DNA from 2 places in the Bradyrhizobium sp. CCBAU 53338 genome. Region 1 is predicted to be linked to the other one. Evidence: predicted binding sites of a transcription regulator. Region 1 holds the regulator's gene; the other holds the start of a gene.

What was found. The regulator LexA, encoded in region 1, represses DNA repair genes until DNA is damaged. The targets are predictions, from matches to a motif close to TGTTCNNNNTGTGTTCNG.
Region 2: a site for LexA is predicted at 2,432-2,449, ahead of XH90_RS18375 (single-stranded DNA-binding protein). Genes of this name have one in related genera too.

Annotation. Positions count from the first base shown of each region.
Region 1 is NZ_CP030048.1:3,795,594-3,800,007, forward strand. It holds gene XH90_RS17800 (ComEC/Rec2 family competence protein) at 1-731, shown strand, start outside; gene XH90_RS17805 (hypothetical protein) at 742-1,176, opposite strand; gene XH90_RS17810 (hypothetical protein) at 1,370-1,573, opposite strand; gene lexA (transcriptional repressor LexA) at 1,757-2,458, opposite strand; gene glp (gephyrin-like molybdotransferase Glp) at 2,635-3,846, opposite strand; gene XH90_RS17825 (hypothetical protein) at 4,072-4,266, opposite strand; gene XH90_RS17830 (HAD family phosphatase) at 4,413-4,414, opposite strand, start outside.
Region 2 is NZ_CP030048.1:3,909,680-3,914,093, forward strand. It holds gene uvrA (excinuclease ABC subunit UvrA) at 1-208, opposite strand, end outside; gene XH90_RS18365 (outer membrane protein) at 476-1,162, opposite strand; gene XH90_RS18370 (outer membrane protein) at 1,398-2,168, opposite strand; gene XH90_RS18375 (single-stranded DNA-binding protein) at 2,592-3,089, shown strand; gene XH90_RS18380 (DUF2306 domain-containing protein) at 3,286-3,684, shown strand; gene gyrA (DNA gyrase subunit A) at 3,853-4,414, shown strand, end outside.

The sequences.
Region 1 (4,414 bases):
TCGACTGGATGGTGGCGGTGTCGCGCTGGGTGGCCGCACTGCCCGGCGCGATCGGCCATGTCGCCGCCTTCGGCACTGCGCCGTTGATTGCGGCGAGCCTCGGCCTGATCCTGATGGGCCTGTTGCGCACGCCGCTGCGCTGGTCGGGTGCTTGCGTGCTCGTGGCTGCGACCGTCTGGGGGCTGTCGGTCCGGCAACCCGATATCCTGATTGCCGCTGACGGCCAGAACGTCGCAGTGCGAGGCAGGGATGGGCAACTGCACGTGATCAGAATGAAGAAGGACAATTTTCTGCTCAAGGAGTGGCTTGCCGCCGACGCTGACCCGCGCGACACGGCCAGCGCCTCGCTTGGTGACGGCGTGTCATGCGACGACGCCGGCTGCGTGACGACGCTCGCCGACGGTCGCATGATTGCGCTGTCGCTACGCATCGACGCGCTGGCCGACGATTGCAGTCGTGCCGCGCTGCTGGTGACGACCAGGCCTACGGCGCCGGATTGCGCCGCGATGGTGGTCGATCGACCGCGTCTCGCGCACCAGGGCGCGCTGGCGCTCACACAGCGCGGTGACGGTTTTGCGATTCAGGCTGTGAGGGGAAGGGGCGCAAACCGCCCCTGGTCGCCGGCGGCGACCGGCGATGGAGACTTCGAGCAGACCCTCATGCCAAGGTCGGTAGCTCCACGCTCCCGGGACGTAACACCGTCGGAGGCCGACCTTCAGGCTGAGGAGTAAGATCGACCTTTCAGCCGATCGGCAGGCGCGGCGTCGTGGTGCGGCTGTCAGCGATCCCTTGCGGCTTCTGCTCGCGCTCGCCGAGCGGCTGGGTCACGGGCAGTTGCAGCACGGTTGCGCGCTGGCCTTCGACGAGCTGCGTCACCAGCACGTATTTGCCATCGGGGAATTCGATCGCATCGTGATGACGATCGGGAATGTGCGGATCGACCTTGCCGAACTTGCCGACGCGCGAGTTGACGGTGCGCGTCCAGATCCACCTGTTATCGTAACGGACGTTGTCGGCGAACGCGAGCTCCGTTCCCGGCAGCAGGCAGACCGCGACCGACATGTCGGCTTCGGAGGCGAAGCCGCGCGTCGAGGTGCCGCGAAATGTTGTCGTGACGATCGTCTCGCCGACTTCTGCGGGACGTGTCGCGACGGCATGCAGGCTATAGTCACACATCGGGTGCTCCTCATCAGGGATAGCAACCCGCGCCTCTGGCCTGGAGGCGCAGGCCTCTATCAGAGTGGAAGCCTGCAAGACTCCGCTCGGTTGTAGGCAAATCTGCGGCTCGGATACGCAAGCCGCAATCACAATATCTTTCCCGAACCGCCAGGAACAAAGCCTGCTTCCGTGCATTCGGCGACCGTCGCCGTCAGCGTCCGGCCGGTGCCGACCAGCCCGAATATGGCCATGCCGGCCGCGAGGATTGCTCGACGGTATTATGCGCATCACGCAATTGCGCGCTCGTCGCCTGCGGCGCCTTGCGGGCGCGATGTTGCGGCTGCGCAGCGAGGGCTTGTGACGCCGATGCTGCAATCAGCGCCATCGTGACGGTGCTCAGGAAGATCTTGCGCATGGTTGTCTCCTCGGTCGCCTGGAGGCTTATGAAGCGATGCGTGCTTCGTCGCGGCGTGCCGAGGATGTAGTACTGGAGAGGGGGCCGGATAATCTGTGCAAAACCAGAAAGACCATCCGGCCGGAGCGGACAATCGTCCGCTCCGATCGTTGAATGCGCGTGAGCGCTCAGGTCGTCCGGCGCTCAGTACTTCCGATACAGTCCGATCAGCTTGCCCTGGATCTTGACCCGGTTGGGCGGGAGGATGCGGACCTCGTAGGCCGCGTTGGCCGGCTCCAGCGCGATCGAGGCGCCGCGGCGGCGGAAGCGCTTCAAGGTGGCTTCCTCGTCGTCGATCAGCGCGACCACGATATCGCCGGTGTCGCAGCTCTCGTTGCGCTGGATCAGCGCCATGTCGCCGTCGAGAATGCCGGCGTCGACCATGGAATCGCCGCGCACTTCGAGCGCGTAGTGCTCGCCAGCGCCCAGCATGTCAGGGGGGACGCTGATGGTGTGGCTGCGGGTCTGCAGCGCCTCGATGGGCGTGCCGGCTGCGATCCGGCCCATGACGGGCACCGCGACCGGACGCTCGCCCTCGTCGGCGGGCGGGCTCGATGTCGTGCGCACCTTGCCGAGATTGCCTTCGATGACGCTTGGCGTGAAGCCGCGGCGGCTACCGGCGGCGGCTTGGAGCTCCGGCAGCTTGATCACCTCGATGGCGCGGGCCCGGTTGGGCAGGCGGCGGATGAAGCCACGCTCCTCGAGCGCCGTGATCAGGCGGTGGATGCCCGACTTCGAGCGCAGATCGAGCGCGTCCTTCATCTCGTCGAAGGAGGGCGGCACGCCGCTTTCCTTCAGCCGCTCGCTGATGAACCGCAGGAGCTCGTATTGTTTGCGCGTTAACATCTCGACCAAAATCCCCCTGACGATGTCGTTCGATTCCGAGACGCTGAATTCAGCAATAAGCCGCTACATGCTCGAAACAAATCATGAACGAACACTATATGTTCGATACATGTTCCGCAACTGCTTAATTTACCGTGAACGCGGCAAAGTTCGCGGAACGGTTGCGAACGATGCGCTCAGGCGGGCAGTCGCAACACCTCGCAGTGCGCTCCCGCTTCGGCCTTCGGTGCGAATGGCGGACGCACGAGAAGTGCCTGTGCCGCAGCGAGATTCGCAAGCAGCGAGGAGTCCTGGTGATTGACGGGAAGGGCGACGAGCGTGCCGTCGGCACGCTCGTCGAGACGCGCACGCAGATAATCCTCGCGCTGGTCATTGGCGCCGACGTCGCGGCCGAGCACGGCGCGTTCGCGGCGATGATGGACAACCGAACGGCCGGACAAAGCGCGAATCAGCGGGACCATGAAGAGGAAACCGCACACGTAGGAAGACACGGGATTGCCGGGCAGGCCGATCACGCGCATCGCTCCGAGCTGTCCGTTCATCATCGGCTTGCCCGGCCGCATTGCGATCTTCCAGAACGCCATCGCAGTGCCTTCGTCCCGGAGTGCCTGCTGCACCAGATCGTGGTCGCCGACCGAGGCGCCGCCCGTCGTGATCAGGATGTCGGCGCTGGATTCTCGCGCGCGGCGGATACCGGCGCTGGTGGCGGCAAGCGTATCTGCGGCAACGCCGAGGTCGATGGTGTCGGCGCCCTCGCTGCGGGCGAGCGCGTGCAGGGCGTAGCCGTTGGAATAGACGATCTGGCCATGACCGGGCGTCGATCCCGGCATCACCAGTTCGTCGCCGGTCGCGAGGATCGCGACTTTCGGACGGCGGCACACCGCGAGCTGCGGGTGGTTCATGCCGGCGGCAAGTGCAAGGTCCCGCTCGGTGAGCCGTACGCCCTTGCGCAGGAGCACGTCGCCCTCGCGGAAATCGATGCCGGCGGGGCGAATGTGGCGCCCGGTGACGGCGGCCTCCTTGATGGTGATGCGCTTGCCGTCGGTGACGGTGTCCTCCTGGATCACGACCGCATCCGCACCATCGGGGATGACACCACCGGTGAAGATTCGCACGGCTTCGCCGGCGCTGACGGTCCCTGCGAACGGCCGGCCGGCTGCGACTTCGCCGATGACGACAAGCTGCGCCCCGGGCTTCGCCGCATCGGCCGCACGAACGGCATAGCCGTCCATCGCCGACATCGCCTGCGGCGGCTGCGTCCGCCGCGCCGCGACGTCGCGCGCGAGCACGCGGTGGAAGGCCGCGTCGAGTGCGACGACCTCTTCGGTCAGCGGCTGCGCGCCGGCAAGCACCGCGGCGAGCGCGTCGGAAACCGGCATCAGGGCCACGGGTGAAAACTCCAGCTGCGCCCGTTCGGGCAAATCGGCGGCGAGAGTTCTAGCCGAGTGCAGGCGCAGAGGCAAAACGGTGGTCGCGCAGCATGATTTATCGTGCGTCGTCAGCTTGGCGACGAAGGCGCAAGATCAAAGTCGCCGCGGCATGATCCGGAAGGCGAAGCAGACCGGTTCGAGGATGGCCATGGCGAGGATGACGAGAGCCACGGCCAGCACCGGTCAGGTCCCCGGCTGCTTGTCCGGACTGACGTCTGGCGCTTCGGGACTCTGGTCCCTGTCAGGCATCGGATCGGCCTGGGCCTTGAGATCGGCGGCCTTGCTGATCAGTTTTGCGGAAAGGTCAGAATCCGAGGTGGTTCTGGCGTATTTCATCAGCAGAGAGGCCTGCTTGGTGAGGTAGGTTTTGCCCAACACGATGATAAGTCCGATGTAGAATTCCCAACGGACTCATGAGTCCGGAAACGGGCATTCGTTCCCGGAACTCTGTATAAAAATGTACAAAGCGACTTGGTTCCAAACCCGGAGGCGAAATAGTTCCAGAGGGGCGGTCCGTTCGGGGATC
Region 2 (4,414 bases), 110 kb from region 1:
AGCGGCGCTGGCCCTCGGCGTAGATGGTGTCGAAGGCGAGCGAGGATTTGCCGGAGCCCGATAGCCCGGTGAACACCACGAGCTTGTCGCGGGGAATCTCGACGTCGATGTTCTTGAGGTTGTGCTCGCGCGCGCCGCGGATCGTAATTGCGCGCAGGTGTGATCCCGCGTTCTGCTGTTGGCGCTTCGCCTTGATCACTTCATCCATCCGCGTTGCCCTCAAGGAATCCCACGAGCGAGCGACCGCGCCAACGTTCGGGCGCGCTTCGCCCGGAACCGGGATCGGCGCCAATGGGTATGCAGGCGAACGTAGGAAGAACGGAGACGGATTTCCAGAGGGACTTGCGAATCGTCAACGGATTGTTGGCGCGCTGGCGGGACTTGGCAGCAGCGCCTGGAGATCGGGACGGAAGGAACAACAAAAAGGCCGGCGCGAGGCCGGCCTTTCGTGACGTGATGGCGTTGGAGCCTCAGCTCAGTACTTGGCGACGACCGGGCCGTTGAAGTGATAGTTCACGCCGACCTGCACGGTGTGGAAGTTGATCGTGCCGGTGGGAATGGCGCCGAAGTACGTCTCGCCGGCCAGGCTGCGATAGAGATACTCGCCCTTGACCGACCACTGCGGAGCGAAGAACGCTTCGATGCCCGCGCCGACGGTCCAACCGGAGTGGAACTTGCTGTCCGAGATCGACGCAGCGCCGAGGGTGGCGGTGATCTTGTTGTCGATCCAGGCGTAACCACCCGTGCCGTAGAACAGGACGTTGTTGACGGCATAGCCGATACGGCCGCGCACGGTGCCCATTGCATCCGTCTTCGAGCTCACGCTGGTCGGGATCGCGCCGAGGCCGGGAACGATAACGACACCAGCGGCAGAAGCGTTGACGTCAGCCCAGGCGCCGTCAGCCTCGATACCGAACACGACGTTGCCGGTCTGCCAGTTGTAGCCGGCGGTGCCGCCGACGAAGCCACCCTTCATCTTCGGGTCGCCAGAGGCGGCTTCCCAGGCGCCGCCGCCGACGATACCGAGATAGAAGCCGGTCCAGTTGTAGACCGAGGCCATCGCGACCGGAGCCTTGGTGTAGGGGCGAGCCGCCAGGTCGGCAGCCGAAGCGGCGCCGGTGAGTACGATCAGAGCGGCCGAAGCCAACAAAATCTTTTTCATATTCAAGTAATCCCAGTCCCAGTTTCTGTTGTTGTCTTCCGTGCGTCGGAAGCACAGCGGACGCGTTGGTCCAACTGATGTCGTGCTTACACCACTGAAGCTGTAAGTTGTGTCTCTCAAAAGTCACAACAAATACAAAATGTAATACTCACTGACCTATAGTTCCCCGTCGGGAACAGGCAACAAAAAGGCCGGCACGAGGCCGGCCTTCGATTCCCGAATGATTTCAAGAAGATCAGTACTTCGCGATGATGGGGCCGCCCCAGCGATAGTTGAGGCGGACGAGGCCCATGTCGACGTCCTGGCTGATCCGGTCGGTCTGGAATGCGCCGCCGCCGACGGGTGCGTTGAGCGTGAGCGTCCGGTTGCCGAGGAAGATGTGATCGTACTCGACGCCGACCGTCCAGTTGGGCGCGAAGCCGAATTCGAGGCCGGCCCCGACCGTGCCGCCCCAGCGGGTGTCGCTGGTTGAGGCGAGCAGGGTGCCCGCACCGACGAAGCCGGGCGCCGTGTAGATGTCGAACTTGTCCGCGACCACGGCGCCGCCGCCCTTCACGTAAAACAGCACGTTGTTCCAGGCATAGCCGATCTGGCCTGTGAACAGGCCGAAGGCGTCGATCCGCGAGCGGTTACGCTGTGCCAGGAAGAAATTGCTGACATTGTCGCCGGAGAAGTCGGCCCAGTTGCCCTGGCCTTCGAGGCCGAACACCCAGCTGGCCGATTGCCAGCGATAGCCGACCTGGCCGCCGACCGTGCCGCCGGTGGCGTTGTGGCAGCCTTCGCCGCCCACGAATGCGCCGCCGCCGAGAACGACGTTGTCCCAGCATTTGTGGCTCGATCCGCCGCCGCCGTTGATGCCGATGTAGAAGCCGCTCCAGTCGTAGATGGTGGCGATCATCGGCGGCGGCGCCTTGGTGTAGGGACGAGCCGCAAGATCTGCTGCACTCGCCGGTGCAGACAGGCCCATTGCAACAATACAAATTGTACCGAATAGAATTTTCTTCATTGCAGTCTCCCCAGTGTCGTCCGCTTCAGATGTCCCCGAAGCGGCCCATCAGGCGCGACGCCCATCAGAACCAATTCCGAGAAAACCGTAATCCAATCGGACGGCCGAGTCCGTCTCTGGAATGCAACAGTCGGCGGGCAACTGACATGCGCTTAACCTGATGAATGTTAAGCGTTTTCCGGTTCGGTTCGGTTCCAATTCATGACGGCGTGCATAGCGGGGCAGAGTGTTCGTATGCACGCTTCGGTCGCATCAATTTCGATGGGAACAAATCTGGAACAAATGTCTGGCCGGTGCTATATGTGGGGATAACCGAGGGTGTAGCGGGCCGATCGGCCCTCGTAAGCGTATAGGGTCGGCCCAACGGGCGGCAGCGCGGGCGCGCCTTTTTCGATTCAGTGGCATTTGGAGTGGAGAGCGGCGATGGCGGGAAGCGTCAACAAGGTCATTCTGGTTGGAAATCTCGGCAAGGATCCGGAAATCCGCCGCACCCAGGACGGGCGGCCGATCGCGAATCTGAGCATCGCGACCTCCGAGACCTGGCGCGACAAGAACAGCGGCGAGCGCAAGGAAAAGACCGAGTGGCACCGTGTCGTGATCTTCAACGAAGGGCTGTGCAAGGTCGCCGAGCAGTATCTGAAGAAGGGCGCCAAGGTGTACATCGAGGGCGCGCTTCAGACCCGCAAATGGACTGATCAGAGCGGCGTGGAGAAGTACTCCACCGAGGTCGTGCTCCAGGGCTTCAACTCGACGCTGACGATGCTCGACGGCCGCGGCGGCGGCGGAGGAGGCGGCAGCTTCGGCGACGAGCCGGGCGGCGATTTCGGCTCCTCGGGTCCCGTCAGCAGCGCACCGCGCCGCCCGGTTGCCGCCGGCGGCGGTGGCCGCAACAACGACATGGACGACGACATCCCGTTCTGAGGCGGGCAAGTTTCGTTTCCAACTTTGCTGCGCTCGCGTAGAGCGTCAGGATTTCCTACCAATTTACAGGCTGAGCTCGGTTTTCCGGGCCGGCCTCATGTGCTGCCTGAAGCCTTTGACGGGCCACGATGTGAACGGTATTAACTTAATGTTAATCATATTCACATGGTCGATCCCGGCCGAAGGGACGCGTCACATGAGCCTCGCGCCGCTGCTTGACGCTGCTCCGGCGATCCCGCTGCACGCCTTCGCGGCGATGGCGGCCTTCGTGCTCGGCATCGTTCAGTTCGCCGCCCCCAAGGGTACGCTGCCACACCGGACGATCGGCTGGATCTGGGTGGCGCTGATGGCCCTGGTAGCGGTCTCGTCGTTCTGGATCCACCAGATCCGCCTGGTCGGGCCGTTCAGCCCGATCCATCTGCTGTCGATCTTCACGCTGGTGATGCTGCCGCTTGCGGTATGGCGGGCGCACACGCATCGCGTCGTCGCTCACCGGTGGAGCATGATCTTCATTTTCACCGGCGCGCTGGTGGTGGCGGGCCTGTTCACGCTGCTGCCCGGGCGCATCATGCACAGCGTGTTTTTCGGGGCGTAACGGGCAGTTCCGCCCGGCTCGTGCGGGCCCCGTTCCCGATGGTGGTGGACAAGGTCTAAGTCTCTGGAAAAACAGTCGGAAAAAGCGCTGTCTCGACCCTTGCAAGGGTGGTTATCAGGGCCTCGATGCGCTATATGATTCCCAGATAAAATTTCACCGGATTCCCCCTTGGCTGACGACGACAACAAGCCCGGCGACCAGCCGGCGCAACCCTCGGACATTCGCCCCGTTTCGATCTACGAGGAGATGAAGAAGTCCTATCTCGATTACGCCATGAGCGTGATCGTGTCGCGCGCGCTGCCCGATGCGCGCGACGGGTTGAAGCCGGTTCATCGCCGCATCCTGTTCTCGATGAACGAGGAAGGCTACACGCCCGACAAGAAGCACAAGAAGTCGGCCGGTATCGTCGGCAACGTCATGGGCCAATACCATCCGCATGGCGACCAGGCGATCTATGACGCGCTGGTGCGCATGGCGCAGCCTTTCTCGATGCGCGAGCTGCTGGTGGACGGGCAGGGCAATTTCGGCTCGGTCGACGGCGATCCGCCTGCGGCAATGCGCTACACCGAGTCACGCCTGACCAAGATCGCGCTCAAGCTGCTCGACGACATCGACAACGAGACCGTCGACTTCCAGGACAACTATGACGGCTCGACCAAGGAGCCGGTGGTTCTGCCGGCCCGGTTCCCCAACCTGCTGGTCAATGGCGCAGGCGGCATCGCGGTCGGCA